One region of the Desulfococcus sp. genome, then DNA from elsewhere that is predicted to be linked to it. Evidence: riboswitches for the same ligand, from Rfam matches in the RefSeq annotation. Region 1 holds a riboswitch; the other holds the start of a gene.
What was found. A riboswitch is a leader RNA that binds a small molecule or an ion and turns the genes downstream of it on or off. The one in region 1 is predicted to bind cobalamin.
Positions count from the first base shown of each region.

Region 1 (7,402 bases):
CGATCCGATAGAAGAAGTTCCTGTGGGCGCTGACGGTGATATCGGAGGCGAGGGTCGGCAGCAGGTCGCTCCGGACCGTGCGGAACCCGCCCACCGGATCGACCGATACGATGGCGTGGGCGGCGCTGCTGTAATCCGCGGCCACCGTTGCCACCACGGCGGTCTCGGTGACCGCCGCCGTCGCCGTGCCGGATACGCCCGGGGCGGCCAGGGCGAACAGGATCCCCGTCGCTGCCCATGAGATTGTGTTGATCCATAATTCTTTTTTCATGTTTCCGTTTCCTCCTGTTGGATATGGGAGATGGGACGAGATGTGAAGATCCATCCCCCTTTTTAAAAATCGTATTTGACTGTGGCGGTGAAGGATCGGCCGGGCAGGGGATAGCCGTTGAAATCTTCATGGAGGTCGTCACCCAGGTTCCGGCCTTCCAGCGTGAGCTTCACCGAACGATATCGGTAGGAGATGCCGGCGTTGATCTCTTCCTTGTCGTCGGCTTTTCTCAGATTGGCCGTGTCGTAGTACATATCCTTCTCGACGACGTATTCGCCGAACAACGTCAACCCCTCATACGTGGCCTCCAGACGAGCCAGGTAGGCGGACTCGAACCGGCCCGGAAGATTTTTACCGTCGAAAGCCGGGATATCGCTCCGGTTTTTCGGGTCCTGCCAGGTGGCGTTCAGGATCAGGCGGCAGAAGCGGTGAAGGTCGACGGCGGCGGCGGCTTCCACGCCCTGGATCAGGGCGCCGGAGATGTTGACGGACCTGCCGATGCCCCGGGCGTCATAGACCCGGGTGATCAGGTCGTCCACGTCGTTTCTGAACCAGGCGGTGGAGAGGGAGAGCCGGGAAAGCCAGGGGCGATCCCATTGCCACAGCCCTGCCAGGCCGATGTCCAGGTTGATCCCCTTCTCTTCCTGAAGGTCGGGGTTGCCGATAAAAAAGCCGCGATCGCCGAAGAGCTCGAAAAACGAGGGGACGCGGAAATACCGCCCCAGATTGCCGGTGAGGGTGAGCCACGAAAGCGGCGCGTATTTGAGCCCGACCTGAGGGCTGAAATAGCTCTCATCGCGCGTTTGTGATTCGACGCCGGCCTCCTCGTCAAGATCGTCTGAAATCCAGGTATATCGGCATGCCGGTGTAACGATGAGACGCTCGCCGAGCAGGAAGAGGCTGTCCTGCAGGCCCAGGGACAGGGTGGTTCTCCGATTGTCCGCTGGGTTCTTCTGTTTCCCGAGGCGGTCTTCGATTTCGTAGGTTTCCCGCTGGAAGCCGGCGGAAAGGATGGCGGCGTGGCCCTCGGGAAGCCATTCCGCGAAGAGGTCCGCCCCCAGCTTCCGGGTGGTGTAGGTGTTGTACTGGGACCCCAGGCCGATATCGCCGTTCCGGTCGTCGTAGTCCTCGGCTTTCCAGGTATACGACACCTGGGTGCCGGTGTTGAGATGGAGCGGGCCGAGATCGTTGGCGGTGAGTTTGAGGGTGGTGATGTTCCGTTCGGTATCCAGGGCGGCCTTGGTATCCGGACTGTTGTCCCGGCTCGGCAGCTCCTGGTCTTTTTTGAACCACTGATTGATAAGATCGATCCGGGTCTCGCCGGTCAGCTCGACGCCGGCTTTGGTCAGCAGGTTGTACTGCTTCACCTGGGCGTTGTTTCGCTTCTCCCAGCGGTCGTCGGCGGGGTTCCACTCCGTCTGTTTGTCGTTCAGGATATCGAAATCATTGTCCGAGGCCAGCATATCGGCGGAGACGAGAAGATCCCAGCGGTCCTGCCCGGCGTTGAGAAATCCGGCCAGGTTTCGGGTGTTGAAAGCGCCGTATCCAGCAAGGAGGTCGGCCTTGAAGCCTTCTTGGGGCCGCTGGGTTTGAATGTTGACTACGCCGCCGATGGAGGCCTGGCTGAAATTGACGGGGGTTGTCCCCCGGTAGACCTCGACGGCGTATACATCAGAAAGGGAGATGTTGCCGAGGTCGACACCCCCGCCCGAGGCGTCGTTGAGCAGGATGCCGTCGAGAAAGACCATGACCTGGTCGTCGGCGGAGCCCCGGAGGGAAACCGAGGAGAAACTGCCGAGCCCGCCGGATTGGCGAACCTGAACCCCCACCTCCGTTTCGATGACCTCGGCGAGGCTCACGGTTCGTCCCTCAAAGGCTTCCCGGGTAATCCGGGAATAGCCGGCGGCGGTCGTTTCGAGATCCACATCGCCGGTCTGGAACGCCGTCGGGGTTTTTTCAGCCGTCACGACGACGTCTTCCAGTTTCAGGGCGTTTTCGCCGGAGTTGTCCGGCGCGGCATTTTCCGCCTGTGCGAAGGCGGGGAAGATGGGCAACAGACCATACAAGAGGATGGACAGCGATACGGTCAAGATGTGCATAATGGCTCCTGAAGGCAAAAAAAATCCCCGGACCGAAAATGATCGATCCGGGGATGTCCCTTTTTTGTCCTCAGAATCCGGGCAAAACTCTGGTCCACGGAGTTTCGCGCATCTCGTTTCAGGCAGGTCTTCTGACTCTCGGATCATCCTACCGGCCGCACCTTCCCGGCCTTTCGGCCAGTGGCATATTGCGGCTTTCGTCCCCGATCACAGCGGCGGGCCCGTCCCCGAATTCCACGGGGTTCCCTGTTCGGCTCAATAATGAGCACCTGATCGATATTGCCGCAGCATAAAGAGAAGAATCCACAAAGTCAAGCGAAAAAAATCGCCGCCGGTTGCGCCACGGCATCGTGTTTTCGCCTGACGTTGTCGCGAGTTGTCGAATCATCGCTTGACGCGGAAGGCGTAAGGGGTTAAATTCCCGAAAAGTTGATCATAGTGGTCTGGGGTGTCTTCGGACTGAGAATTTCACGACCGTGAAATAACCCTTTGAACCTGATCCGGTTGATACCGGCGTAGGGAACGGACCGAGCAATTGCAAGACCTGCCGCTGCTTCCGGTGCCGTATCCCGCGAAAAAATTCTCCGGAAGGAACTCATGGAAAAAACACAAATGGAACGGGCCCGCGAGGGCCAGGTCACGGATATCGTCGCCGTCGCCGCGAAAGATGCCGGCATTTCCCCTGAAACGCTGCGTGAACGGGTGGCCGAGGGAACGGCGATCGTCTGCCACAACAACCGCCGTCGGAACGGCCGGCCCCTGGCGGTGGGCAAGGGGATTCGCACCCGGGTCAACGCCAATATCGGCACCAGCCGGGACGACACCCACATCGATCAGGAACTGGCAAAGGCACGGGCCGCCGCGGCCGCGGGTGCCGACGCCATCATGGATTTGTCGACCGGCGGCCCCATCGACGAGATCCGGCGGGCCATTATCGCGGAAACCGACCTCTGTATCGGCTCCGTGCCGCTGTACCAGGCTGCGTGCGATGCCGTGGTGAATCAGGGCAAACCCATTGTCGAGATGACCGTCGACGAGATCTTCGCCGGCATCGAGCGTCATCTCGAGGACGGCGTCGATTTCATTACCGTGCACTGCGGCGTGACCCGGGCGAGTCTCGACTGCATGGACCGGGAGGGCCGGATCATGGACGTCGTCTCCCGGGGCGGTTCGTTCACCTGTGCATGGATGACGCATAACCGGGCGGAAAACCCGCTGTACGAATATTTCGATCGCCTCCTGGAACTGGTGCGGCCTTATGACGCGACCCTCTCCCTGGGCGACGGGTTTCGTCCCGGATGCATTGAGGACGCCACCGACCGCGCCCAGGTCCAGGAACTGCTGACTCTCGGGGAGCTCACCCAGCGCGCCTGGGATGCCGGCATCCAGGTGATGATCGAGGGCCCCGGCCACATGCCCATCGACCAGATCGAGGCCAACATCCGGCTGCAGAAGCAGATCTGCCACGGTGCGCCGTTTTATGTCCTGGGCCCCCTGGTGACGGATGTCGCGCCCGGATACGATCACATCTCCTGCGCCATCGGCGGGGCAATCGCCGCGGGTGCGGGGGCGGACTTCCTCTGTTACGTGACCCCCAGCGAACACCTCTGCCTGCCCACCGCAGCGGATGTCCACGCCGGGGTGATGGCGGCCAGGCTGGCGGGGCATGCGGCCGACATCGTCAAGAACATCCCGGGCGCCCGGGAATGGGACGCGGCAATGTCCAGGGCCAGAAGGGCCCTCGACTGGGAAAAACAGTTCGCCCTGGCCATCGACCCGCCCCTGGCCCGGAAGCGGCGCGGCGAAACCACGGCCGCCGATGCCCACGGGGCCTGCACCATGTGCGGCGAATACTGCGCCTACAAGGTGATGGACTCGCGGCGGCGGCCAGCCTGAGAATTGCCGAGGGGGCCGTCGGTACTGATAAAGGTCACCGTCAAGGCCCTGGAGCTGCAACAGGCTCTGCAGGTTACCGGCGGCCCGGCAACTCCGGCGGAGATGAAGAAACGCCTTGAGGCGTACATCGATCAGCTCACCAAGAACCCGGACAGGGTGCGGATCGTTATTGAACAATAAGGAAAATGGTCATGTTAATACATGCGATCAAGCTAAATAATTTCTTGAGTTTTGGTGACAAATCAGAACCTGTTTCCTTGAATTCGTTAAATGTCGTCATTGGTCCGAACGGGTCGGGTAAGTCGAACCTACTCGAATCAATAGAGCTGCTGAGGAGTGCGCCCGAGCAATTATTAAAACCGATTCGCGAAGGGGGCGGAGTCCATGATTGGCTTTGGAAGGGCGTTAAAGGCACACCTACGGCATCGTTAGATGTTGTAGTTGACAATCCGCTGGGGCCTCAAAACCTGCGCTATGTTTTGTCTTTCACCGCAGTCGGTCAACGGTTCGAGATCGTCGATGAAAAAGTTGAAAACGAAAAACCTGTAGGTAAGGAGCATTCTAAACCTTATTTTTATTATCACTTTAATTCAGGGCGGCCGACACTCAATGTGAAAGGCGATACCCGTGCATTGCGGCAAGAAGATGTCGATATGGAAAAATCTATTCTTTCGCAACGTCGCGATCCAGATCAGTATCCAGAGATAACCTATCTTGCTCAACAGTTTGGCAACATTAAGCTTTATAGAGAATGGAGTTTTGGGCGCTACACTGTACCTCGCTTGCCGCAAAAGGCAGATCTACCAAATAATGTGCTGGAACTTGATGGCAGTAACCTTGGCTTGGTTTTGAATCGCCTTCGTCGCGAACCTTCAGTCAAAAATCGGCTCTTGAAAGCGTTGCGAGCACTTTATGATGGTATTGATGATTACGACGTTCATATAGAAGGTGGCACCGTCCAAGTGTTTTTTCAGGAAGGTCGATTTACCGTCCCGGCGACTCGCCTTTCCGATGGCACACTTCGTTATCTTTGTTTACTCGCAATCCTTTGTCACCCATCTCCGCCATCTTTGGTCTGCATCGAGGAACCGGAACTCGGATTACACCCGGATGTTCTGCCGACCATTGCTGATTTGATGAAAGAAGCGGCGGAACGTTGTCAGCTAATCGTGACTACGCACTCGGATGTTTTGGTCGATGCAATGACCGATCAGCCTGAATCTGTAATTGTGGCTGAGAAGACAGACAAGGGCACAACATTAACCAGATTGGATGCTGAAAAACTCAGGCCATGGTTGGATAAGTATCGACTGGGACAGCTATGGACACGCGGTGAAATAGGAGGGACACGCTGGTGAAATTGTATGTTGAAGGAGGCGGTGATTCCAATATGCTCAAAACGGCCTGCCGTGCGGGCTTTTCAGATTTTTTGAGTAAGGCCGGATTGAAGGGAAAAATGCCGAGAATTGTTGCCTGCGGGAGCAGGCAGAACGCCTATGACTCATTTTGTACGGCAATCAATACCGGAGAGGATGCATTGTTGCTGGTGGACAGCGAGGCATCCGTTTCTGCTGATTGCCAACAGGGTGACGCAGAAAACTGGAAGCCATGGCATCATTTGAAAAATCGTCAAGGCGATCAATGGGATAAACCTGAAAATGTCGACGATGCGGATTGTCATTTGATGGTCCAATGCATGGAGGCTTGGTTTCTGGCCGATAGAGACTCCCTCCAGAGTTTCTTTGGCCAGGGCTTCAACGCAAACGCCTTACCGGCAGCAGACAATAGGATCGAGTCGGTTGCAAAGGAGCAGATTTACCAGGCACTTTCCGCCGCAACTAGAAACTGTAAAACCAAAGCAAAATACGGCAAAGGGGAACATTCTTTTAAACTTTTGGCGCTCATTTCTCCGGACCGGGTAACAGCGGCATCCCCTTGGGCAAAACGCTTTATAGATATCACAGGAGATAAAATGGGCGGATGAATCGGCCAAGTAGGCAAACCCATTCGCGCAAATCATAGCCTACACACATGTGCGATAGGTTCTACACACACGTGTGCAGAATTGTGCGTAGAACCTTACGGTTGCGAGTGAAAAATAGGCGCGCCGCTCGTATCCGCTTGTATGATAAGCCTTCCTTCCGTGTTTTCCGTGTATGCCGCGGTTAAAAATTATTTGTGTACAGGGCATCCCCGTCATCACCGGATACCGGGGCGGTTTGTGAATCCGGAAAACCAATAACTTTTACCATTGACAGTTGGGAAAAGCGGTGTTAACCATCTCCTGAATAAGACAAAAAAGGTATCTTGATGACGGACAAGGCGCAGAGGCCTTAAAAAATCGTGCGGCAATAAAGCTCCCTATCCAGTGAGATGGCGGAGCTTTTTTTATTGATCCGGTCGGGCCGGCCAACGCCTTTGAAGACATGTCTTGACAAAGGAGGTGCTAACCATGATCGGCGCCATTGCGGGAGACATCATCGGATCGGTCTACGAGGGCCGACCCATCAAGACAAAAACCTTTCCCCTGTTCAGTCCGCGCGCCGTCTTCACGGACGACACGGTCCTCACGGTGGCGGTGGCGGATGCGATTCTTTCAGGAACCCCCTATATCGAGTCCATTCGGAGGATCGGCCGGCAATACCCCCATGCCGGCTACGGCGGATCCTTTTTCCGGTGGCTCCACGCCGAAAACCCGCGCCCCTACAACAGTTGGGGCAACGGATCCGCCATGCGCGTGAGCCCCGTCGGTTTCGCCTTCTCCACCGAAGCGGCGGTCCTGCAACAGGCCCGGCTGACCGCGGAGATCACCCACAACCACCCCGAGGGCATCAAGGGGGCCCAGGCCGTGGCCCTGGCCGTCTTCCTCGCCGGGACGGGCCGCGACAAAGCCGCCATCAGGACGTCCATTGCCGAACGCTTCGGCTACGATCTCGACCGCACCGTGGATGAGATCCGACCCGCCTACACCTTCGACGTTTCCTGCCAGGGCAGCGTGCCCGAGGCCATCATCGCCTTCCTCGATTCCAGCACCTATGAAGACGCCGTCCGCAACGCCGTCTCCCTGGGCGGCGACAGCGACACCCAGGCCTGCATCGCCGGCGCCATCGCCGAAGCCTTCTACGGCGGCGTTCCC
Region 1 is NZ_JBFXGG010000111.1:436-7,837, forward strand. It holds partial or broken gene AB7S84_RS14550 (hypothetical protein) at 1-271, opposite strand, end outside; gene AB7S84_RS14555 (TonB-dependent receptor) at 334-2,370, opposite strand; cobalamin riboswitch at 2,475-2,657, opposite strand; TPP riboswitch at 2,806-2,911, shown strand; gene thiC (phosphomethylpyrimidine synthase ThiC) at 2,968-4,266, shown strand; gene AB7S84_RS14565 (DUF6079 family protein) at 4,270-4,446, shown strand; gene AB7S84_RS14570 (AAA family ATPase) at 4,458-5,624, shown strand; gene AB7S84_RS14575 (DUF4276 family protein) at 5,621-6,250, shown strand; gene AB7S84_RS14580 (ADP-ribosylglycohydrolase family protein) at 6,719-7,402, shown strand, end outside.

Region 2 (24,796 bases), on a different contig from region 1:
GCCGCAAAACCGACGGTTGTGGCCACGGAAGAGACCACCGCCGCGCCCAAGGTGAAAACGCCCGGTCACCTCCCTCCGAACAACGGAAAAACCGTTGCCCGGGACACCCGTGTGGCCCCCTCCAAATCGACGACATCGACGGAAACCCAGCCGCCCAAGGTCGCCGTTCCCACCCACGCACCGGTCCTGGACGTCGGGAAAGGCACGGCTTTTGTCACCGCCTGTATGGAGCCTTTGGCCTACGAACTGAACGAAAGGTTCTGGGGGTGGCGTCCCAACGACATCCTCAACGTTACGGACAACGTCAACAATCTCCAGTTGGGCATCCTCGAGGTAACCCGTAGAACCAGCGTGGTCCTGGCCGAGCATCTCTCCCGAACCGGCAGTACGGACGCCTATGTCCCGAGCCTTGAATCGGCTATGAACTGTTTCATGATCAACTCCCGGCAGTATTGGTTTCCCACAGCCGAGTCCAAGTACAATGAGGGCCTGGATGAGATGAAAAACTATATCAGGATGCTGAAAAACGGTGAGGCCCGATTTTACCGCCGCGTGGACAATCTCGTTCCACTGTTCAGGGCGTTCGAGAGCATGCTGGGCAGCTGCGATGAAAATCTGGTCAAGAATCAGGGAGACCTCAGCACCTTCAAGGCTGACGATTATTTCTATTATTCCAAGGGGGTGGCCCACGCCATGGAGACGATTCTCGAGGCGACGGCCGAGGATTTCAGTGATCTGATCGCCTCGATCCAGGGCACCGACGTGCTCCACCATGCCATCACCGCCCTCGGCCATGCCGCTAACATGGACCCCTGGATCGTTTTCGAGGGCAGCCCCGATGGATTCATAGCCAATCATCGATCCAATATGGCGGCTCACATCAGTCACGCCCGTTTTTATCTGGGGGTATTGAACTCGGCGCTGACCGGCAACATTCAGTAGGTCATTCCAAAGCTTTTCCTGCCGAACCCGACGGGAGGGGGGTTATCGCCTTTCGCTCGTCGGGATCCCGGAAAAATCTCTTGAGACGAACATCGACGTAACGCTGTCCAGAAAACGGAGCCCCAAGGGGGTCAAGGCACACCGATCAGCGGCATCCTGAAGCCACTTTTTTTTTCGGAGGGTCGCCAGAACCTCTCCGAAGACTTCTTTGAAACGGAGCTCGAACCGGTTTTCGAAGTCCGGAATCCGGATGCCGTCGGTCTGCCGCAGCCCCAGATAGAGCCCTTCGATGATTTGTCCTTCCCGATCCACGACTTCTTTCGCATCCACGACGGGCTGCCCCGTTGCGGTGAGTTCCATGTATCGTCCGATGCTCCCGACATTCCACCACCGCTCCGGCGGCATGAACGAGTGGGCGGAGGGGCCGAAGCCCAGGTAGGGCGCCATGGACCAGTATTTCCGGTTGTGTCGCGACTGTTTATCCGACGAACGGGCGAAATTGGAGACCTCGTACTGGGTGTAACCGTGGTCGGCCAGAAATCGGATGGTGGTTTGAAACAATGTGCCGACCCGACTTTCGGAGAGGGGCTTGAATGTCCTCTTCTCCAGGAGCCGCGACAGCGGCGTCCTCGGTTCGTAGGTGAGCATGTAGCAGGAGAGATGATGGGGGGCGAGGGTGACGGCAGCCGTCATGTCCGCGATCCAGTCTGCCGCCGACTGTCCCGGAAGACCGTATATCAGATCGAGGCCGATGCTGTCGTAACCGGCATCCTGCGCCCATCGCACGGAAGTCCGGGCATCCTCGGCCGAATGGACCCGCCCCAGAAATCGGAGTCCTTTGTCCGAAAAGGACTGGACCCCGATGTTGAGGCGATTGACGCCCAGGCGTCGTAACGCCCGAAGCCCCTTTTCGGTAAGGGTCCCGGGGTTGGCTTCCAGGGTGATCTCCGCATCGGGACACAATTCAAATCGTTCGCGTACCGTAGCCATTATACGGTTGACCTGGTTTGACGCCAGTACGGAAGGTGTTCCGCCCCCGATATACAGGGTATCGAAAATGAGCCCCGCCGGCGGATCGGCGCAGCGGATTTCCTGATCGAGGGCGTCAAGGTAGTCGGGAATTCGGGAACGGTCGATTTCGGAATAGAAATCGCAGTAGAGGCATTTGCGGACGCAGAACGGGACATGGATGTAGATGCCCCCCACCTCGCGAACGGTCGGTACGGATCCATGTCCGCCGTCCGGCGGGCGGGGTACGGTAGGATTCAGAGGCATTGTCGCCTATGAAGCTGTTTGGTAGTGGGCCAGAATGGCGTCGCAGAGGCCTGGAATCGTGTAAGTCGACGCCGTGACGTCCACCGTGAACCCCAGCTCCCGGGCCGTGTCCGAGGTGATGGGCCCGATGCTCGCCACGGTGACGCCGTTCATCATTCGGGCGAGAGGCTCCTCCTCGGGTAAAAGGGCTTTGAAATTCCGCACGGTGGAAGAACTGGTGAAGGTGACCATGTCGATAGCGCCGGACTTGAGTTTTGCCACAAGCTGCTCAGCGTTTTCCCGGGCCTGGACCGTCCGGTAGGCCGTGACCTCGTCCACGGTCGCACCCATTCGCGTCAGCTCCACAGGCAGGACGGGTCTCGCCTCCATGGCGCGGGGCAGCAGGATGCGGCACCCCTTGATATTTTCGTTCCTGAAGGCGTCCACCACCGACTCGGCCCGGTAGTTTTCGGGCAGGATGTCGGTTTTCAGGCCGAAGCCCATCAAGGTCCGGGCGGTGACGGGGCCGATACAGGCGGTCCTGAGGCGGTGAAGGGCCCGAACATCGTACCCGGTCTCGAAGAGTCTCCGGAAGAAAAACCTGACGCCGTTGACGCTGGTGAAGACGATCCAATCGTATGTGGACAGGGTGTTGACGGCCGCATCCAGGGGGGCCCAGTCTTCGGGGGGGATGACCTGAATGGTCGGGCATTCCATGCAGTCGGCACCCATGTCCGTCAAACGCTTCACCAGATCGCTCGCCTGTTCCCGAGCCCGCGTGACGACGATCCGTTTGCCCAGAAGGGGGCGATTTTCGAACCAGTTGAGGGAGCTCCGAAGGGAGACGACGTTTCCGACGACGATAATGGAAGGCGCCTTGAGCCCTGCCGCCTTCACCCGTTCCACGATGTTCTCGAGAGTGCCGAACACGGATTCCTGGCGCGTTGTAGTTCCCCATCGAATCAGGCCTACCGGCGTTTCGGGTGCCATCCCGTTGTCCATCAGGTTTCGGGTGATGTGGGGGAGGTTCTTGACGCCCATAAAAAAGACCAGGGTGCCGATACCCCGAGCCAGGGAGGCCCAGTCGATGCTGGAATCCGTCTTGGTCGGATCCTCGTGGCCGGTGACAAAGGCCAATGTCGAGGTAAAGTCTCGATGGGTAAGGGGGATGCCTGCGTAGGCCGGCGCCGCAATGGCCGATGTCACCCCGGGTACGACTTCAAAGGGGATCCCGGCGGCCACCAGAACCTCGGCCTCCTCACCGCCCCGGCCGAAAATAAAAGGGTCTCCGCCCTTGAGTCGGGTCACGACCCGTCCTTCTTTGGCTTTTTCCACGATCAGGGCGTTGATGCCGTCCTGGGAAAGGGTATGGTCTCCCCCTTTTTTCCCGACGTAGATCTGTTCCGCATGCTCCGGGGCATACTTGAGAAAGGCGGGCGATGCCAGGTAATCGTAGATGATCACATCGGCATTCCGTATGCACTCCAGACCCTTGACCGTTATCAGGCCGGGGTCACCCGGCCCTGCGCCCACCAGATAGACTTTACCTGCTGATTTCATGAATTTCCTTCAGGCTTTCTAAGATTGGCCCGGCGCCCTTGGCGATGAGGTGTTCGGCCAGAGAGACGCCGATGCGTTCCGCGTCTTCGGCAGGGCCGGACAGGGTTTCCCGGATGACGGTGCCGCCGTCGAGGGCGGCCACCAGCCCGATCAGCGTGTAGGTGTCGCCTTCAAGCGTGCCGTGGGCGGCGATAGGTACCTGACACCCGCCCTCCAGGCGGTTCAGAAAGGCCCGCTCCCCCATGACCACCTTTCGTGTTTCTGCGTGATTCAGGGCCGCCATCACCGGGGCGATGCCGGGATCGTTTTGCCGACACTCGATGCAGAGGGCTCCCTGGCCCACGGCCGGGAGCATGACGGTGGTGTCGATCATTTCGGTGATTCGGTCGGTCAGGCCCATGCGATTCAGACCGGCTGCCGCCAGGATGACCGCATCCAACCTCTCGGTGTCGAGCTTGTTGAGGCGTGTATCGAGGTTCCCGCGGAGCGGCACGATCTCGATGTCCGGGCGAACGCTTTTCAGCTGGGCCCCGCGCCGCAGGCTGCTGGTCCCCACCCGTGCGCCCTGGGGAAGACGCTTCAGGGGAAGTCGATTTCGGGAGACCAGGGCGTCCTGAGGCGTCTCCCGCTCGGGAACGGCGCCGATGCAGAGTCCGGGTGGGATCTTGGCCGGCATATCCTTCATGCTGTGGACGGCCGCATCGATCCTGCCGTCCAGCATGGCGTCCTCGATCTCCTTGACGAAAAGCCCCTTGCCGCCGACCTTGGCCAGGGGGACGTCCAGGATCTTGTCGCCCTTGGTCTTGATGATGAGGAGTTCGACGGCTGTGCCGGGAAATTTTTCCATAATGGTTCGGCGAGCCCAGTTGGCCTGCCAGAGGGCCAACTGGCTGCCCCGGGTGCCGATGGTGATGTGTCGCGTCGTTCTGTCCTGTGCGGTCGTCGTACTCGCCATCAGTGGCCGCACCCCGCGCAGCTGGAGGCCGTGCACCCGCTGCAGGACGATGCTCCGGCGGATGCCTTGACCGTCTCTCCGCCGCTGCCTTTGCTCAGAAAGCCGCAGGCGGACATCATCTTCCTGACGTCGGTGCTTTTGCAGTTCGGACATTCAGCCTGGTGGCTGCCGATGACGAGGCATTCAAAATCTTTGTCGCATTGATCACAGTGATATTCGTATATAGGCATTTTTTTCTCCTTGCCGTACGGGTCTGGGTATCGGCCGTTCGACCAACGACCGCCAAAGTAATCATTTGCGGGCGTAAAATCAACACGCCTTTGCAATTTTCGCTTCCTTCAGGGTTGAGCTGCGGCACCGACACCGCCGAACATCCGCTCTTCCACCAGTTCACACAAAATATGGGCCAGGGTGATGTGGGTCTCCTGAATCCGTGCGGTGACGTCCGAGGGGACCGTGAAAAGGATATCGGACAGCGTGGCGATGGCCCCGCCCCTGCCGGTGAAGCCGATGGTGAAGAGTCCCATTTTCCGGGCGGTTTCCATGGCGAGAACCACGTTGGGGGAATTTCCGCTGGTGCTGATGCCCACGGCGATATCGCCGATCCGTCCCAGGGCTTCGACCTGTTTCTGGAAGATCTGGTCGAAATGGTAGTCGTTGCCGATACTGGTGATCACAGAGGTGTCGGTGGTAAGGGCCATAGCCGCCAGGGGGCGACGCTCTTTCAGGAAACGATTGACGAATTCCGCCGCAATATGCTGGGCATCGGCGGCGCTGCCCCCGTTTCCGAATATGAGGAGCTTGCCGCCGGCAACGAGGGACTGCCGGATATTTTCCGTCGCCGCCAGCAGATCGTCCGTGTGGGTAAGGACGCTTTTTTCTTTGGTGTGAAGGCTCGCCTTCAGGCTGGCCAGGATCATCTCTTTCATGCGGTTTCCTTTTTTCCGGAGGTCTGTTCCGTCCAGGCGTTCAATTCCCTGATCCGGTCGATCAGCGCCCGGGAATCGCATCCGAGTTCATGGGCGCGCTCCAGGGCGACGAGGGCTTCGTCGCGGCGGTTCTGGGCAAGGCAGAGCTCGCCCAGGCGTTGATGGAAAAGGCCGTTTCGGGGCGCGATGTCGACGCTGTGCCGGCAGAACAGAAGGGCGATGTCAGGATTTTCACCCTGCTGGTGGAAGAGGATGCCCAACTCGGACAGGGCTGCGGCGTCGTTGGGGTTGCGTTTGACGGCGTTGCTGAAAGCCCTGACGGCGCCGTTGGTGTCGCCTCGGGCCGCAAGACATTCCCCCAGCTTTCGGCAGGCGGCGCCGGAGGCGGGATTGAGGGCCGAAGCCCGGACCAGATACGGTTCGGCCTTTTCCGGAAGCCCCTCCTGAAGGTAAATTCTACCGATCTGAAACGGCAGCTCAAAAACCGCCCCGGCGTTCGGGTCGGATCCGAGAAGACGATCGGCTTCGATCAGATGTCTGAGCGCTTTTTGGGGCTCTCCCATCATCTCGTGCACAAGACCGATGTTGTGAACGGGCATAATGCTTTCCGGACATAGTCCGACGGCGGCCCTGAATTCCCGAAGCGCTCGGTTGAACGCCCCCAGGGCGGCGTAGCAGACCCCCAGGCTGTTGCGGATGTCGGCGTCTCCGGGATTCAGCCGGAGGGCGGCTTTGAGTTCCTCTGCGGCGCCGTGAATGTTTCCCTCCTGGAAAAGGCGGTCGGCGTTGATGTTGAGGCTTGTCGCATCAAATACCGCGATGCCGCCGGGGCCGTAATGCCGGGCGTGGTTCAAGGCTTTTCGGGCGTTTTTGAGGGTGTCGATAGGGCCGTATTCGTCCATGGGGTATTCCGTGACACCCATGGTCAATGTGGCTTCGCGGACCAGGGAGAAGATCCGCCGGATTTCTTCGGCGATATTTTTGCAGTCGTCCTCGGTTTTTTCCGGGAGAAAAATGCCGATCAGATCCTGCTCGATCATGCCCCATAGGGCATCCTCGGCCCGGGTGACCTCGTCGACGACGACGGCGGCGTCCAGGAGCAGGGATATCGCAGCCTCGTCGCCGGCGGCATCCTGGACATCGAAAAAATCGTCTACACGGATCAGCATGACGCCGAAGGCGGGCGTCGGTTCCAGTTGATGGAGCGCCGCCTCGATGAGGGCTTTTCCCACGGACATGTGCGGGAATCTCGCGGAAAGCTCCCGAATGCCGACGGCTGTTCGGCGCTCAGCCGGACGGGACGCTTTCTGAAGATCTCTGGTTTCATGCAGCAGAAAAGCCTGACGATGTCCGGTCCGGGTGTAGATTTTTCGGGTGTTTCGGGTCATTTTTCCAGCAGGTTTCCGACGGCGGATGCGATAATGTCGATGTCGTCTTCCCCCACGGTTCTGAAGTCCAGAATAAAGCGATCGGCTTCGATGCGGCCGATCACGGGCGGGATGTGTCTGCGCATCCGTCGCTCGATGGCGGCCGTGGATATACCGTCGATTGCCAGGCTCACGCACCTGGTGGGCAGTTCCTGAAGCGGAAGAGCGCCCCCGCCGACCCTGGAGAACCCATCGAGAATGGAGAGGCGCAGGCGCTCGGAACGGCTCGCGGTCATCAATGCCGTAAAACGCTCGGCCCGTTGTTGGATCTCCGACAACGGGATGATGAGCATCCGGAGCGTTGGAATGGCCTGGACGGCCTTTCTGGGGTCTCGATAGATCCGGAGGGTGGTCTCCAGGGCGGCCAGGGTCATCTTGTCGATTCTGAGGGCCCGGGTCAGAGGGTTCTGCCGGACGGCGTCGAGAATCGCCCGTTTTCCAACAATCAGTCCCGCCTGAGGACCGCCGAGGAGCTTGTCGCCGCTGAAGGTGACGACATCGATGCCGGCGGCAACCGACTCCTGAACGGTGGGCTCCTTGATCATGCCGTAGACGGAGAGATCGACGAGGGTGCCGCTGCCCAGGTCCTCCATGACCGGTATGCCGCGTTTGTGGCCCAGTTCGACCAGTTCTCGGGCGGGTACGGCCTTGGTGAATCCCACCACGCTGAAATTGCTGGTGTGAACCTTGAGCAGAAGCCCGGTGTCGTCGCCGATGGCCTGTTCGTAGTCCCGGAGGTGGGTCCGGTTGGTGGTGCCCACCTCCCGGAGCCGGGCACCGCTGCGGACCATGACGTCGGGTATCCGAAAGGAACCGCCGATTTCCACGAGCTCTCCCCGGGAAACGACAGCCTCCTTTCCCCGGGCCAGGGTATCGAGGCAGAGGAGCACGGCGGCGGCGTTGTTGTTGACCGCCATTGCCGCTTCGGCGCCGGTGAGTTCACAGAGGATCCCCTCGATGGCGCTGTAGCGAAGACCTCGGGTGCCTCTGACCAGGTCGAACTCGAGATTGGTGTACCGGCGTGAAATGCGGGCGACATTTTTCACGGCCTCATCTGCCAGCAGGGAGCGTCCCAGATTGGTGTGGACCACGACGCCGGTGGCATTGACAACGGGTATCAGGTTGGGCTTCAGGGTGCGGCCAAGGTGCTGCTTGACCCTGGCCGTGATCCCGGCGTCGGTCATATCGTTTTCATCGACGGGCGGCCTTCCGTCGATGACGGCCTTCCGCAGATCTTCCACCACCTCCCTGCAGATTCGGGTCAACAAGGGTTTCGGCACCGCTTCGAAAAACGGGTCAACACGGGTCTGTTCGAGAATGCGGTCGATTCCCGGTAGTCTTCTCAACAGGTTTTGTTGTGCGTCGGTCAGCGGCATCCGTGATTCCTGGTTGTGATCAGCGGCGCGGTTATCCCCCCGAAGGGGCGGGGCATACCCGCAGGATTCCCCCTCGGTTTCCAGCCGTTTTACGGCCAAACATAACGAAAAGCGAAAGATAGGGAAAGCATATATCACTGAGCGGACTCTGGTTTCAACTGAATTATGCCTGTTTTTCAGCACATAAACAATCGCAGAAGGCGCCATTCAGATTTTTCCGGTGTTGCCGCCCTTGATGTGGTATAATAAAAGAATGAAGAGACAGTTACGACGAAAAAAAGGAAAACCTCCTGCGAAGCCTGTAACGGCCATGGTCGCCGATGCCGCCGGGGAGATCTTCGAGTTGGAAGGATACGCCGCAGCCGGTATGGCGGGCGACAGGGTCGTTCCGCTCACCACCGGGAACACCCTTCCCATGCCCCATGGTGGAGAGTTGATGTACCTCCCCCACCGGCGGCCGTTGGTCTTCAATCTCGTCGCCGAAGCGCCGGAGATGATTGACGAGAACCCCTATGCTCCCGGGGAGCCGATTTATCCCGTGGCGGCCTTCAATTCCCCCGGATACGTCAATACCTATATCAGCGCCTATCGGGAGCGGGACCCCGGAGATGTCCTGCCGCTTTTTTCCTACGGCGCCGTGGGGTGGCACGGCGGGGGATTTCGATCGGCCGTCATCCGTGTTGATCGGGAGCCTCGGCAGGATATCCGACAAATGCCCCGGGATAAGGTTGTGGCCGGGGTTCGGCGCATGCAGGCGCTTTTGCCTGAAAACCGCCTTCGCCGGCATCTGGAACGTTGCGCCCTCGAGTATGGATGCCCGGCCGGCAAGAACTTTTTTCTGGGCCGCTACGAAGCCCCCCTGCCCGCTTCCCGGACCTGCAACGCCCGGTGCCTGGGATGCATCTCTCTTCAACCGGAGGACGGGGTGTCCTGCAGCCAGGAACGCATCGACTTCACCCCATCTCCCGAGGAGATCGCCGAGGTGGCCCTGGCTCACATTCGACGGGTCGACAACAGCGTGGTCAGTTTCGGCCAGGGATGCGAGGGAGACCCGCTCTTCGCGGCCCATGTCATCGCCCCGGCCATTCGCCTGATTCGCAGGGAAACCGATCGGGGCACCATCAACATGAACACCAATGCAAGTCTTCCGGACGTCCTGGCGGATTTGTTCGACGCCGGTCTCGACAGCATCCGCGTCTCCATGAACAGCGTTCGGAAGACGTGCTACGACGCCTATTACCGTCCCAGGGGTTATGCCTTCACCGATGTTCTGGCAAGCATCGATATCGCGCTGGCGCACGGCCGGTTTGTGGCCCTGAATTACCTGAACTGCCCGGGATTCACCGACACGCCCGAGGAGGTGGCGGCTTTTCTGGCCTTCAGGCGGACGCATCCGATACATTATGTCCAGTGGCGGAACCTGAACTATGATCCCGTCAAGTACTGGAGGACCATGAACCGGGCGGCGGTTCACGGGGTTCCTATGGGGATGCGCGAGGCTCTGAGACGGATCCGGCGGGCTTTTCCGGATCTCGGATATGGATATTTCAATCCTCCCAGGGAGACTTGGAAGAAGATAAAGGGTAGGGCGGAATGAAGTGGACCCAGGTTAAAGTGGTTTTCGAATTCCATGACGCTGTTCTGGGCGCCGACCTGATTTCAGACGTTTTTTACGATCTCGGCCTTCAGGGAGTGGTTGTGGAAAGTCCGAACATGTCGCCGGAAGAGGGATGGGCAACGGATGCGCTGCCCTTGCCCGAGGTCGATGCCGTAAGCGGCTATTTTCCGGGAAACGCCGACGGTGCGCAAAAGATATCTTCTCTGGAAGAAGGATTGCGTGTCCTGGGTCGGCGGACCGGAATCACGACCAGACTTCTTTTTCAGGAACTGGACGAAGAGGACTGGGCCGAGTCCTGGAAGGCATATTTCCGGCCGGAAAAAATCTCCGACAAAATTGTTGTTAAACCCACATGGCGCGACTACACCCCGACATCGCCGGACGAAATCATACTTGAGATCGATCCGGGGATGGCCTTCGGCACCGGAACCCACCCTACCACCGTTCTCTGCATACGGCTGCTTGAAACCTGGCTGGCGCCGGGGATACGTTTTCTTGATGTGGGTACCGGTTCGGGGATTCTTATGATCGCCGCCGGAAAACTGGGGGCGGGCCTCATGGTCGGCGTGGACAAAGACGGCGTTGCCGTCGACGTGGCCCGGGAAAATCTCTCCAAAAACGGGTTCGGACCCGGATCGGCCGAGATTCATGCCGGGGACCTCCTGGCGGGTGTCTCCCGAACCTTTGACGTGGTGGCGGCCAACATCCTGAGCGAGGTCATCCTCCTTCTTTTGGAAGACATCCCGAAGGTGCTTTCAGCGGGGGGCATCTTTATCTGTTCGGGGATTATCTCGGAAAATCGCCGTAAGGTGGCCGACAGGATGGCCGACATTGGATTCGAGGTGTTGGATGTTCGGGAAAAAGACGGATGGACGGCCATGGCCGCCCGTTTCATCGGGCCTAAATGATCTGCGGGAGGATCGTCTATGCCTGTAGGATCAGATTTCATCGATGTACGTTCGGATTTACGTGATTATCGCAAGGACGTCTTCCTCCTCCACCGAGTCGCCCTCCTTGACGCGAACCTCTTTGACCGTGCCGTCGCACGGGACGAAGACCGGGGTTTCCATCTTCATGGCCTCGATGATCAGGGCCTCGTCGTCCTCCTCTACCTTCGCGCCGACCTCAAGATTTATTTTGACGATTTTTCCCGCAAGGGGTGCTAAGATTTCTTCTGTCATGTTCCAAGCCCTCCGTTATGCTGATCGGTAATTGAATGTACGTAATGATATCCGGTAGTTTGTTTTGCAATAGAAACAGTATTTTGTATGCCGACAATTTGTAGCATCCCGGCCGACGGGGTGTCAAGGAGAAGTTGGTTTGAAATAGGGCCGCTTCCTGCATGCGCCGTCTGTTAAATTGGATGTCGGCTGTCGCGATTTGAGCACCCGGAAAAACATTTTTGTCATAAAAACGGGAAAAATATTACATAATTGTATGGCTTTAATTTTTTCTTGAGTGCATTTAAATTTTAACTTTTTGAAATAAAAAGCAAAAAAAACTTATTAGCAATTGGCGTCATACTTGCTTATAATCGCTATAGTGATAACAAAGGCAAGGCGCCTTTCAAGCGAGGGTTGATAGCGGTCGATATGAGACATAAATCCGATAATCCGTTGAACACGTTGGCACGACAACAGAAATTCCTGATTGCGGATTTTCTGAAAGGGGAGGTTCCGGATTTTGTGCGCCGCTATACCCGTTGCTTCGACGCGTATTTTCGCGCATCCTATGAAAACAGTGTGATCGGACCAAAGCTGGACATCCGACGGAACCCCTATGCCGTCGTCGCCCTCGGTGGATACGGTCGGGAGGAGCAGTGCATCCATTCCGATGTGGACCTGCTCATTCTGTTCGATCGGGAGGTCCCGGAAGCGGCGGCAGCACTGATCGAGGAGATCATCTATCCCCTGTGGGACATCGGTGTGGAGGTCGGTCATGCGACCCGTTCCCTTGATGAGTGTATCACCGCGGCCATCGAGGACATCGAAACGCTGACGGCCTTTCTGGATGCCCGGTTCATCTGCGGCATGTCCCATCTCTACTCGAAACTTCTGGATTTGTTTCGGGAAAAGGTCATCTATGATGATCCGGACGGTGTGATCGGACGGGTTGTCAAGCGGAACCAGGAGCGCCACCAGAGTTTCGGCGACTCCACTTATCTTCTGGAACCGAATCTGAAGGAGGGGCAGGGCGGCCTGCGGGATTACCATACCATGCTCTGGGTGGCCCGTATCCGAAACCAGCTTACCCAACCGCGGGACCTGGAGTATCACGGCTGTCTTTCCTACAAGGAATACCAGGCGCTGAGCCAGGCACTGGCATTTATCTGGCAGGTACGGAATCACCTTCACTACCTGTCCGGCCGGAAATGCGATCAGCTCTATTTCATCTATCAGGAGCGGTTGGCCGCTGATTTGGGGTATGTTTACCGGGACGGACAGCAGCCCGTCGAGCGCTTTCTGGGGGTGCTGCACCGGCACATGGGTTTTCTGAAGCAGCAGCAGCAGCTGGTGGTCTACGAATTGGAGAAGGGAAAAGCCAAGCGGCGCAGTCTGAAATCTCTTGAAAAAGTGAACGCCGAAGGTATCGCGATCGTCGATGGGATGCTCAATTTCGTGTCTTCCAAAATGATCCCCAAACAGTCGGAGATCCTCATGAGGATTTTCGAGGAGAGTGCCCGTCTCAAGATGCCCCTCAGCATCGAGGCCCGACGGCTCGTCAGGGAGTTTCTTTACTGCGTCGACGGCCGATTTCGTGAATCCGAGTCTGTCCGGTCGGCCTTTGAGAAGATCCTCCTGACACCGGTGATCAAGTTCAATGTCCTGGAGGCCATGTCGGAAACGGGTTTTCTGGAAGCGTTTATTCCCCAGTTCAATGAGATCGTCAACCGGATTCAATATGATGAGTATCATCTCTACCCGGTGCATCGGCACCTTTTGCGAACGGTGCAGACGCTCAAAAAATTCGGTACGCCGGACGATCCCACCACCAAGCCCCTTTGCGGGCAGATCTACGAGGATCTGACCCGTCGGGAGCGCATCGCCCTCATCTGGGCCGGGCTGCTCCACGATATCGGCAAAGGTATGTCCAGCGGGAATCACTCCGAAAAAGGGGCGGAGATGATCCGGGAAATCCTTTCGGAAAGAGGATATCCGCCGGAAATGATCGAGACCGTTGCCTTTCTGGTGCGGGAGCACCTCTTCCTGATCAAGATCGCGACGCGACGGGATATACAGGACGAGGAGACCGCCCTCGTCTGTGCCCGAAGGATTGGTGACACCGACCGTCTGAAAATGCTCTATTTGCTGTCGGTGGCGGATTCCGTCGCCACCGGCCCCAAAGCCTGGAGCGGATGGACCGCCGCGCTGCTCGAGGCGCTTTTCCTGAACGTTTCGAGCCTGTTCAGGGAGGGGGAGTTGACCTCCGCAGGTGCCTTGGCGCTGATCGAAGAGAAGCGGAACTACGTACTGACCCTTTCGGAACATCCGGGAACCCGTGAATCGATGGATGCGTTGTTCCGGATGATGCCGCCGCGGTACCTCCTGAATACGTCCAGGGAGAATATCGCCCGGCATATCGCCCTTTACAACCGCCTCGGGAAGGCTCACTTCGTCTGGACGGTAGAGAAATCCATCGGTCTCAAGACCCGGACCGTGACCATCTGCGCCCGGGATTGCCCCGGTCTCTTTGCCCGGATCTCCGGTGTGTTCACCCTGAACGGCATGGATATCCTGGCGGCCCAGGTCTATACATGGCGCAACAATATCGCCCTGGATGTTTTCGAGGTCAAGCCGCCGCCCGACAGTTTTTATGAAACCCGGAAATGGGAGCATGCTGAAGCCGACCTGGAATCGGCGTTGTTGGGAAGCCTCGATCTCGAGGCGGCGCTATCGGAAAAGATGAAGACCTATGCCGTAGACAAGCCCTGGCGACCCGAAAAGTCGCCTCGGGTGAATGTGGACAATGAAAGCTCCAGTTTTTTCACCATCGTCGAGGTCTTCACCTACGATTTTCCGGGGCTGTTGTACAAAATTACGGATGCACTGTTCAAATGTCGCCTGGATGTCTGGGTGGCGAAGATTGCAACGAATGCCGATCAGGTGGTGGATGTCTTCTATGTCCGGGACTTCGACGGCCAGAAGGCGGACAGCCCCGAACAGGTGGCGGCCCTCGAAACGGCCCTCATGACGGTCCTGTCGGAAGCCTCGGACAGTCGAAACGGAAAGCCTGAACGATCGCGCATTATCGGTTGATTTCAATATACCCATGAACATGAATAAGGAGATGTAAATGACAATGACACCTGAAAACGTCATCGCAATGGCAAAGGAAAACAAGGTCAAAGTGGTTGATATCCGATTTATGGATTTCCCCGGCGTGTGGCAGCATTTTTCCGTGCCCATCAGTGAACTGGATGTTTCCACTTTCGAGGACGGCTACGGCTTCGACGGATCGAGTATTCGCGGCTGGCAGCCCATCAATGCATCGGACATGCTGGTCATTCCGGATCCCGCCACCGCCAGGATGGATCCTTTTTTCGCCGATCCGACCCTCGTGCTCATCGGCAATATTGCCGATCCCATCACTCGAGAGCCTTACAGCCGCGACCCCCGGCATATCGCTCAGAAGGCCGAGGCCTACCTCAGAAGCACCGGTATTGGAGATACGGCCTTTATCGGACCCGAAGCGGAGTTTTTCATTTTTGACAACGTGCAGTTCGAATCACGCAGCAACAGTGCCTTTTACGAGGTCGACTCAGTGGAGGGCATCTGGAACTCGGGTCGCGACGAAATGCCGAATCAGGCCTATAAACCTCGCCACAAGGAGGCCTACTTTCCCGTGCCGCCCATGGACAAATTCCAGGACCTCCGTTCCGAGATGATGCTGACCCTTCAGGATCTCGGGATTGTCGTCGAATGTCAGCATCACGAGGTGGCCACCGCGGGTCAGTCGGAGATCGACATGCGGTTCGCCCCGCTGCTGCAGATGGGCGATCAGATGGTCTGGTTCAAGTATGTTCTCAAGAACGTCGCATACAAACACGGTCATACGGTCACATTCATGCCCAAACCCCTGTTCGAAGACAATGGGAGCGGTATGCACACGCATCTCAGCATATGGAAAGACGGCACCCCCCTCTTTGCGGGTGATAAATACGCCGGCGTCTCCCAGGAAGCCCTCTGGGCCATCGGCGGCATTCTGAAACACTGTTCGGCGGTGTGCGCTTTCACCAACCCGACCACCAATTCCTATAAGCGGTTGGTGCCCGGATTCGAGGCGCCGGTCAACCTGGCCTACTCCAGTCGGAATCGCAGCGCCGCCGTCCGAATTCCCATGTATTCAGCTTCGCCAAAGGCCAAGCGCATCGAATTCAGAACGCCCGATCCGTCCTGCAACGGCTACCTGGCCTTCTCGGCCGTTCTCATGGCGGCCTTGGACGGCATCGAAAACAAGATCGATCCCGGGTCTCCCCTCGACAAGGACATCTATGGCCTGCCGCCGGAAGAGCTGGCGGAAATTCCCTCCGCGCCGGGCTCGCTGCCGGAGGCCCTGGCCGCCCTCAAGGCCGACCACGAGTTTTTGCTCAAAGGTGATGTTTTTACCCCCGACGTCATTGAAAAATGGATCAGCTACAAGACCACCAAGGAGGTGAACGCTGTAAATTTGCGTCCCCATCCTCATGAATTCTTTCTCTATTTCGATATTTAGTCCGCAATCTTTCCTTTTGTCCCCGCTCCGGCTGTCCGGAGCGGGGGCGATCCCTCCGCGGTGCCGCCTTCAGGGGTTCGAAGCGATCCGCTCTTCGGGAAAGGCGATCTTTACTGGGCGTCGTTGATCCCGACCTCCGCAAAGGTTTTGATTTCGGCCAGGATGCGGGTTGCGGCGTCCATGAGCGTCATGGCCAGGGCGGCGCCGGTGCCTTCTCCCAGGCGGAATTCCAGGTGAAGTAGAGGCTGAAGGCCCAGATGTTCGAGCATGTAACGGTGGCCGACCTCTACGCTGTTGTGGCCGGCGAAAAGATAGGGCCGGGCCGACGGTGCGAGCTCGCAGGCGATCAGGGCGCCGGCGGTGGCGATGAGGCCGTCGCAGACCACGGGAATGCCGTGGGCCGCAGCGCCGATGACCAGCCCGGCCAGGCCGCCGATCTCAAGCCCGCCGACCTTTTCGAGGACGCCCACAGGGTCCTTGGGATCGGGCCGGTGCAGCGCGAGACCCTTTTCGATGGCCGCGATCTTTTTCCGGAGTCCGTCATCGTCGATTCCGGTTCCCCGACCGGTCAACTCCGGCACGGGAATGTTCGAATAGGCCGCGATGATGGCGGTGGAGGGCGAGGTGTTGCCGATGCCCATGTCCCCCGTGCCGATAAGATGCACCGGACCTTCGGCCGTCAGTTCGTCGACGATTTCGATGCCGGCCTCGATGCTGCGGACAGCCTCCTCCCGTGTCATGGCCGGCACCGCGGCGAAGTTGGCCGTGCCTTTTCGGACCTTTTTGTGGTAAATAGGTAAATCCGGCGCGAAATCCCAGTCAACCCCCAGATCCGCCACCCGGACTTCCGCTCCGGCATGGCGGGCCAGGACACTGACGGACGCACCGCCGCCCACGAAATTGTAGACCATTTGGGGGGTCACCTTTTGGGGGAAACGGCTTACGCCCTCGGCGCAGATCCCATGGTCTCCGGCGCAGGTGATCACAATCTTCCTGTCGAGACGAACGTCGATCGTACCGAAAATGCCGGCCAGACGAGCCCCCACCTCCTCCAGGATGCCAAGGCTCCCCGCCGGGCGGGCCTGGTTTCTGAGCCGCTCTCTGGCGGCGCCGTATGCATCGGCGTTGGGCGCCGTGATGCGTTGAATCGTATGTTCCAGTAGTCTCATGCCTGTTTCTCCGTTCTTCATTGGTGGTGTTGATCACACATCCGCATATCCTGTGGGAAAAGGAACCGGCGTGCAGCGTTGGTGTTCGGGGCGTCGTTCTCACAGCGACAGCGAAATCTTGTCTCCCCTGATATCCTTTTCGAAAAGCGACAGGCCCCGTTCCATGGCGCAGAAATTCCCGCACATGGTGCAGGTTTTTTCGTTTTCCGGACTCCGGCTTTTTCGAATCTCCTCGGCGCGGTCCGGGAACATCAGCAACCTGAGCTGATCTTCCCAGCGGGTGTCCCGACGGGCCAGGGAGACCTGCTTCTCCTGCTCCCGGCGTTTGGGGTATTTGGCAACGTCGCCGATGTGGACCGCCAGGCGCGTGATCCGGACCCCTTCCCGGACGTCGGCCTCGTTGGGCAGGGCCAGATGCTCGGCCGGGGTGATGTAACATATAAGATCGGCGCCGTGCCGGGCGGCGTTTGCCGCTCCGATGGCCGCGGTGACGTGGTCGTAGCCGGCCCCGCAGTCGGCGGGCAGTGGTCCCAGGACATAGTAGGGTGCGTTGCCGCTCATCCGTTTTTCCAGCATGATGTTGCCCGCGATCTCGTCCAGGGGCACATGCCCCGGTCCCTCGACCATCATCTGACAGCCCATCTCGCGTCCCAGCTCGGCCAGTTCGCAGTTGATGATCATCTCCGCCATCTGGGCCCGGTCGTGGCTGTCGTGGATGGCGCCGGCCCGGATCCCGTTGCCCAGGGAGAGGACGGCGTCGTACTTTTTCATCAGGGCGCAGACCCGGTCGAATTGCTCGTAGAGGGGGTTTTCCTTCTGGTTGTATTCCATCCACGAGACCATGAAGGTGCCGCCCTTGGAAACCAGCCCGCCGTATCGGAAGCCCTGTTTTTTGAGACGTTCGATACTGAATTGATTGATACCGCAGTGGATGGCCATGAAGGAGATGCCGTCGGCCAGCTGCCGTTCGATGAGTTCGAAGAGATATTCGGGGTCCAGCTTGTTGGGATTCCGGTACTTACGGGCCGCCTCGCAGAAGGCCTGGTAAAGGGGAACGTTGCCCACCGGCAGATCGCAATCGGCCAGGACGGCCCGGCGTACCGCGTCGAGATCGCCGCCGGCCGACAGCTCCATCAGGGTGTCGGCACCTTCTTCCTGGACCGCCCGGGCTTTTTTGACTTCCAGGTCGATGTCGCAGATATCCGAGGATGTGCCGATGGAACCGTTCACTTTGGTTCTCAAGCCCGATCCGATCCCCACCACCCGCTGGTGCTTTCGCTGAGGGTGGTGGGCGATGACGACCTCGCCCAGGGCCACCTGTCGCCGGATATCTCCGGGTTCGCTGTTTTCATTTCGGGCGACAATCTCCATCTGTGGGGTCACGACCCCTTCTCTGGCCAGTTCGATCTGTGTCTTCATTTGTGTGCTCCCATCAATCTGGTGTTTTCCTCAAAAAAAAAACCGTGTCACAGGGAAACACCCTGTGACACGGTTTTGTGGACGATATACCGTGTGGTTGTTGCGGCAGGTCTTCTGACTTGCGGATCATCAGACGCCCGGACAACGGTTTCGATCAGCCTTATCGTAAATCGTTATCTGAACGTTCCTACCCTCGGCCGCGCCTTCCCGATCCTCTCGGATCAGTGACATTTTGCAGCCTCGGTTCCCGCTTACAGCGCTGGTCCAGCGTCACGGAATTTCACCGTGTTCCCTATTATCCCTCGAAAAAGAGGGCACCGGCAACAAACGTGAGAACAGATTTTGTTCTTCATACAGGATTATCGCTAAAATGCAAGCCTGAAATTTTCCCTTGTCGGCAAGGGGGTCAGGCCCGCGGAGCAATCCATACCTGTTTCATCACCAGGAAAACGCTTCCTGCAAGCACCAGGCCCATCATGGAGGACAGGTGGGCGATGTCGATGAACAGCGTGAAACCGGGTGAAAAGCCGACATCGGGCAGGTTCTTGAGCACCCGGAAAACCCCGGTGGTGGTGATGCAGCAAATCAGGATCAGGCGGACTCGGGCGGCGCCTGTCAAACGGTATCGTTTTCGTCGCTCAAGCAAATAGTCCAGGCCGATATAGGCGAAGAAGGCCAGCAGAAGAATCGCCCCGAGGTAGTGGAGGCGGTGGGTCAGGTAGAAGTCCGCCAACCACCCCAGGCCGGGGATGTCGGCGATATGGTAGCGTTTGAAGATGGGCATCTGGGCGAGACCCGTGAGACCCATAAAGAACAGCATGGTTATGTATATGGCTTTGATGCGGTGGTACCTCATGAAGATGATTCCTTGGATGAAAACGGTTCCGGGCGGCGACCGCCGCCGGTGCTCAGCGGGCTCAGGTGAAGCGTCCGCCGAGGGCGGGGAACAGGGTGGTCGAAATGCCTGTCTTTTTCTCGACTTTTTCGACCTCTCTGCTCCGGCATTTGGGGCAGGCGATGTCTGGAACTGCATTGTCATCTGCCGTCCGAATTTCAAAATATTGATGGCATATCCGGCATTTGTAGTTGTTTATCGCCATGTTCAGTGCTCCTCGGGCGTCGCATGTGCGTCATTCCGTGACGCGCGGATTTCTGTCGAGGGATCTTTCGAGGCAGGAGGGTTTTTCCCTTTGCCGAAAAATTTGAGCAAAGCGCCTGCAACCCCTGCCAGCGGGGCGACGAGCATAGCCCCGGCCAGGTGGTCGGCATCGGCCATCATGTCGGGGACCGCTTCAAAATGGGGTTTTCCAGGTCCCTGCTGTAAGGCCCGGTTCAATTCTGCAAAGGGTACCGGGGAGACATACAGGGTGTTGGTGCCGCCGTTTTCCGCCTCCCCGTATACATACCCGTTGATCTCCCGGGCAATGGCCCGAGCCTCCCGGACGATATCGGCCCGCGGTCCGATTTTCTGAACGTCCTCCGGACATGCCGTGATGCAGGCCGGCATCTCGCCTTCGGCCATCCGTTGGTGGCAGCGATGGCATTTGTACATGACGCCGTTTCCGGCATAGGCCGGCAGGAGATCGAGGTAGAGGCCGACGCCCGTCTGCCGTTGGGGAATGTTCCACGGACAGACGACCTGACATTTCTTCCCGCCGAGGCAGATGTCCGGCGCAATCACCGTGGTGCCGTTTTTGAGCTTCCGGGCGGCCCCCCATGGGCAGAGATTCGCGCACGGCGGGTTCTGGCAGTGCATGCAGCGCCGAGGAATCGTGAGGGTGGTCGTCTCGCCGTTTACCGTCACCTCCGCCGTCTGGATAAAAAGCCAGTTGTAGGGCGTCAGCCGGTCTCTTACCTCGCGGTTTTCGGACCAGTCTTCGATCCTGACGCTGCCGGGAACCATTTTCGGGAACGGCTTTCGAGGTTCCGGAAACGCAGCGCTGTTGGCATCCCGACAGGCTTCGACACACGCCTCGCACCCGATGCATTTCCGGATATCGATAAGGGTTGCCAACTCATCGGGGGTCGCGCCCCTGACGGCCGACGGCAGGGAAAAGGATCCGACCGTCGATACGGTTGCCGCGGCAACGGTTCCTTTGAGAAAGGATCGTCGCGATATTTTGTTGCTCATAAGCGCCTTGTTTACCGATAAGGTTTCGGAAATAGGGTATAGGGTCTTTTGTTCGGATATACCGTCAGCAAATTTGATGCCACTCTCTATATTCTCATACAATATTTTGATTATTAAAGGGATACGTTTTTATCGACACCAAAAATGTGTTCAGGTTTGAACAGGTGTTAATATCAACCATTAACGCTTTTTCGACTTTCGTGATGGTGACTGAGAAGCGGCTGAAGGGAACAACCGCGACGATTGCTGCGGCCGCATCCCCTTAGGCCTGAATCCTTGATGCAATTGCGTGGGGCGTGACTTCTCCCTGACTTCACCGGCGCCTGAAAGCCCAACATCGCGTGAATAACGGTATTGATCCCGCTCCTCAAATCTGCCATAAAGAATGGCATTGCGAGGGACTGACATGATCATCGAGGAATCCATCGAAATCCATGCGCCCCTTTCGGTCGTCTGGCGGGTCTTTTCCCGGATGGAGGAGTGGGAGCACTGGAACACGGTGTGTGAAAACTGCTGCCTTATCGAGGGCGACGGGATGGCCCCCGGCACCTGTTTTACATTCACCCTGAGGCCTTACCGCATTCCCCTCAAGATCGCACCTGAGATCGTCAAGTGCGAGCCGGAAAAGGAGGTCGTCTGGGCTGGAAGCCGTCTGGGCGTCCATGCCGAGCACCGCTTTATCTTCGAGGAGCGGGACGGTCGGGTGATTCTTACCAGCGTCGAGCGCTTTCGCGGCCTGATGCTCTGGATCAGCCGCCTGGTTCGGGTGCCCACCAAACTTCATCATCTGACCCGAAAGCTGCTTCTGGCCATTAAATCTCAGTCCGAAACCTGCGGCGGTTGAACGGGTTCGGCAAACCGTTTCATGATGCCGGGTATGGTGCGTACGACAGCCCGGAAACAAAGGATCTTCTTTTATGCTGAAAAAGATCGACCCACGGCAGACCCGGGCATGGGAAGCCCTTGGCGCCCACTATCCGGAGGCAAGGCAGCTCCACCTGCGGACGCTTTTCGAGCAGGATCCGGAGCGGTTTTCCCGGTTTTCCATTCGGTTCGGCGACATCCTCGTCGACTACTCCAAAAACATCATCACGGCGGAGACCCTTCGGCTTCTGATGCAACTGGCCGAGGAGACCGGCGTTCCGGAGGCCGTCGCCGACATGTTTGCGGGCGCACCCATCAACGAGACCGAGGGGCGGGCCGTGTTGCATACGGCCCTCCGGAACCGCGAGAACCGGCCCGTGGTGGTCGACGGTAAGGACGTCATGCCCGAGGTCAACGGCGTCCTCGCGAAAATGGCGTCCTTCTCCGAAAAGATCTTTTCCGGAGAGTGGCGGGGATACACCGGAAAACGCATTACCGATATCGTCAACATCGGCATCGGTGGATCGGATCTGGGTCCGGTCATGGTCACCGAATGCCTGAAGCCTTATGCCCGGGAAGGGCTTTCGGTCCATTTCGTTTCCAACGTGGACGGCACCCACATCGCCGAAACCCTGAAGGGACTCAACCCCGAAACCGTTCTCTTCATGATCGCCTCCAAAACCTTCACCACCCAGGAGACCATGACCAACGCCTTCACCGCCCGGGGATGGTTCCTGGAGCGGACCGGCACTCGTGACGCCGTATCCCGGCATTTCGTGGCCATCTCCACCAACGTTGCCGCAGTGACGGACTTCGGCATTCACCAGGAGAACATGTTCGGTTTCTGGGACTGGGTCGGCGGACGCTACTCTCTCTGGTCGGCCATTGGGCTTTCCATTGCATGCTATGTCGGTTACGAGCGCTTTGTGGAGCTTCTGGAGGGGGCCTTCGAGATGGACCGTCATTTCAAGGCCGTCCCCCTTGGGGAAAACATCCCGGTCATTCTGGCCATGATCGGCGTTTGGTACACCAATTTCTTCGGCGCCCGCAGCGAGGTGATCCTGCCCTACGACCAGTACATGCATCGATTTCCAGCCTACTTCCAGCAGGGCAACATGGAAAGCAACGGCAAATCCGTCGATCGGAACGGTCGTCCCGTCGATTACGCCACCGGCCCCGTCATCTGGGGAGAGCCGGGCACCAACGGCCAACATGCCTTTTACCAGCTCATCCATCAGGGAACCCAGATGATTCCCGCGGATTTCCTGGCGCCGGCCGTGAGCCACAACCCCGTGGGCGATCATCACGCTATTCTGCTCTCCAACTTTTTTGCCCAGACCGAGGCGCTGATGAACGGCAAGACCCCTGCCGAGGTGACGGCGGAGCTGACGGCGGCCGGCATGAGCGATAACGAGATCGAGCGGATCCGCCCCCACAAGGTCTTCACCGGCAACCGTCCCACGAATTCGATCCTGTTTCGGAAGTTGACGCCCCGGGTGCTCGGCAGCCTTATCGCCATGTACGAGCATAAGATCTTCGTTCAGGGCGTCGTCTGGAACATATTCAGCTTCGACCAATGGGGCGTGGAACTGGGGAAGCAGTTGGCTCGGAAGATCCTGCCTGAGCTGACGGAAGATCGGGTCGTGACCGTTCACGACAGCTCCACCAACGGCCTGATCAACGCCTTCAAGGCGATGCGGCGGGGCAGCTGAACGAGACTTTTTTTGAAACCCCATCGGGAGAAATCTGCATGCAGGATTTGACCCGGGCCCAGAAGGCCCGCATGGCGATCCGATCCTTCAAGACCATCGCCCATGCCCTGGCGCTGAGAGGCTATTACATGCCCTCCGAGAAAATGGGGCAGCAACTGGCCGAATGTCTGATCAGTCTGAGCCCTGAAATATACGGCAGCATGAACAACCCCAGGATCACCGAGCTGAAGGGCCTCGAGTATGTGGTCGACCGTCTGCCGCGGGGCATCGAAAAGTGCACGCGTATCATCCTCACGGAAGAGGAGGAGATCGGCGACAGCACCTTCGAGGTCGTGCAGCCCCTGAAGCGGCGGCGCACCTGCTACCGCATCAGCGAAAAGGAGTTCTGCTTCGCCGTTACCCGCGGGCTGAGTGAAATCTACGATATTCTGACCCATCTCACCTTTCTGAACATCGAAGCCCGAAAGATTCATGCCCGGATGACGGACGAGGCGGGCAACATCACCATTGAATGGAACGACCTGGAAAAGATCGTCCAGCGGTTTCGCCAAAGCGCCGTCAGCCTGAGCGGCAGGGAATTGGACCAGGCCATCTGGAATCTGAGCATCATCCTGGGGCGATCCTACCGTGAGACCCGCCAGTCCTATGAACATTTTGAAAGGAACAAGCAGCTTTCCAAGTGGAAAGAATCCTTCTTTTCTTTGATCTACCATCTCGGGAACACCATCGCCGCGAAGGAAGGATCCAGAGAGGAGTCTCTGGTCATATACTTTACTCCGTCACTGATGAACATCATCGGCCACCAGAGATACGGGCAGCAGTGGGCCGACGACATCAGAGCGACAATGACGGCGCTGGGGCTCCAGGACCGGCCTGTTCATGTGATCAGCGCCAATCTTCACAGTACGGTCAATCTGTTGTACGGATATGCTTTCAAAGAGGCGGATGAGGACGTGAAAAGGCTGGGGCTCTACGATTTCATCATGAAGATCCGTGATGAGAGCGATCAGATCCGGGGCTTTGCCCGGGATTGCGGCATGTGCGAGATTCACGACCAATCCGGCAGCCATATCGACTGCCAGATCATCGATACGGATCGGCTGCAGGGGTTGCCGTTTCATCCGGAGCTTTCCATTGATCCGGCCGGTAATCCTCAAAAACCGGTGCTGTTGGTCATGGACTACGCCTTCGGTGCCCAGGCCTTCGAGGTCATGGACTGCCTTCTGGACCCCTATTCGGACAACAGCCACGAACGCCCGATGCCGGTGGCCTCGATTTCAATAATGGGAAAAGCCGGGATCCTTTCCGGGAGCAAGGGCGACATTATGCTGGCCACGGCCCATGTGATCGAAGGCACCTCCGACAACTATATCTTTCAGAACGATCTCACGCCCGAGGATTTTGACGACGATATCGACATCTATGTCGGTCCGATGGTCACGGTTCTGGGGACCTCTCTCCAGAACCGGGACATGCTGAGGCGCTTCCAGTCGAGCTGGAACACGGTGGGGCTCGAGATGGAGGGCGGCCATTATCAGCGGGCCATCAGCGCCGCCGTTATCAAGGGGCATATCCACAGGGATGTCAAGGTCCGATACGCCTATTACGCCTCGGACAATCCTCTGATCAGCGGGCAGACCCTTGCCGCCGGCGACATGGGGGATGAAGGGGTCCGGCCCACCTACATGGTGACAAAGGCGATTTTAGAGAAGATATTCAAGACGTCGC
Region 2 is NZ_JBFXGG010000024.1:5,840-30,635, reverse strand. It holds gene AB7S84_RS06985 (DUF2333 family protein) at 1-942, shown strand, start outside; gene hemW (radical SAM family heme chaperone HemW) at 985-2,217, opposite strand; gene cobA (uroporphyrinogen-III C-methyltransferase) at 2,224-3,756, opposite strand; gene hemC (hydroxymethylbilane synthase) at 3,740-4,711, opposite strand; gene AB7S84_RS06965 (FmdB family zinc ribbon protein) at 4,711-4,941, opposite strand; gene AB7S84_RS06960 (D-sedoheptulose-7-phosphate isomerase) at 5,050-5,640, opposite strand; gene AB7S84_RS06955 (tetratricopeptide repeat-containing diguanylate cyclase) at 5,637-7,028, opposite strand; gene selA (L-seryl-tRNA(Sec) selenium transferase) at 7,025-8,443, opposite strand; gene AB7S84_RS06945 (radical SAM protein) at 8,697-10,040, shown strand; gene prmA (50S ribosomal protein L11 methyltransferase) at 10,037-10,969, shown strand; gene AB7S84_RS06935 (acetyl-CoA carboxylase biotin carboxyl carrier protein subunit) at 11,027-11,242, opposite strand; gene glnD ([protein-PII] uridylyltransferase) at 11,654-14,317, shown strand; gene glnA (type I glutamate--ammonia ligase) at 14,361-15,773, shown strand; gene cobT (nicotinate-nucleotide--dimethylbenzimidazole phosphoribosyltransferase) at 15,884-16,942, opposite strand; gene thiC (phosphomethylpyrimidine synthase ThiC) at 17,042-18,361, opposite strand; cobalamin riboswitch at 18,449-18,699, opposite strand; gene AB7S84_RS06910 (hypothetical protein) at 18,768-19,217, opposite strand; gene AB7S84_RS06905 (FmdB family zinc ribbon protein) at 19,279-19,461, opposite strand; gene AB7S84_RS06900 (4Fe-4S dicluster domain-containing protein) at 19,464-20,492, opposite strand; gene AB7S84_RS06895 (SRPBCC domain-containing protein) at 20,899-21,336, shown strand; gene pgi (glucose-6-phosphate isomerase) at 21,410-23,068, shown strand; gene AB7S84_RS06885 (DUF6909 family protein) at 23,107-24,796, shown strand, end outside.
Region 2: it holds a riboswitch for cobalamin, as region 1 does, so the genes downstream of both, thiC (phosphomethylpyrimidine synthase ThiC) here and AB7S84_RS14555 (TonB-dependent receptor) in region 1, are expected to answer to the same signal.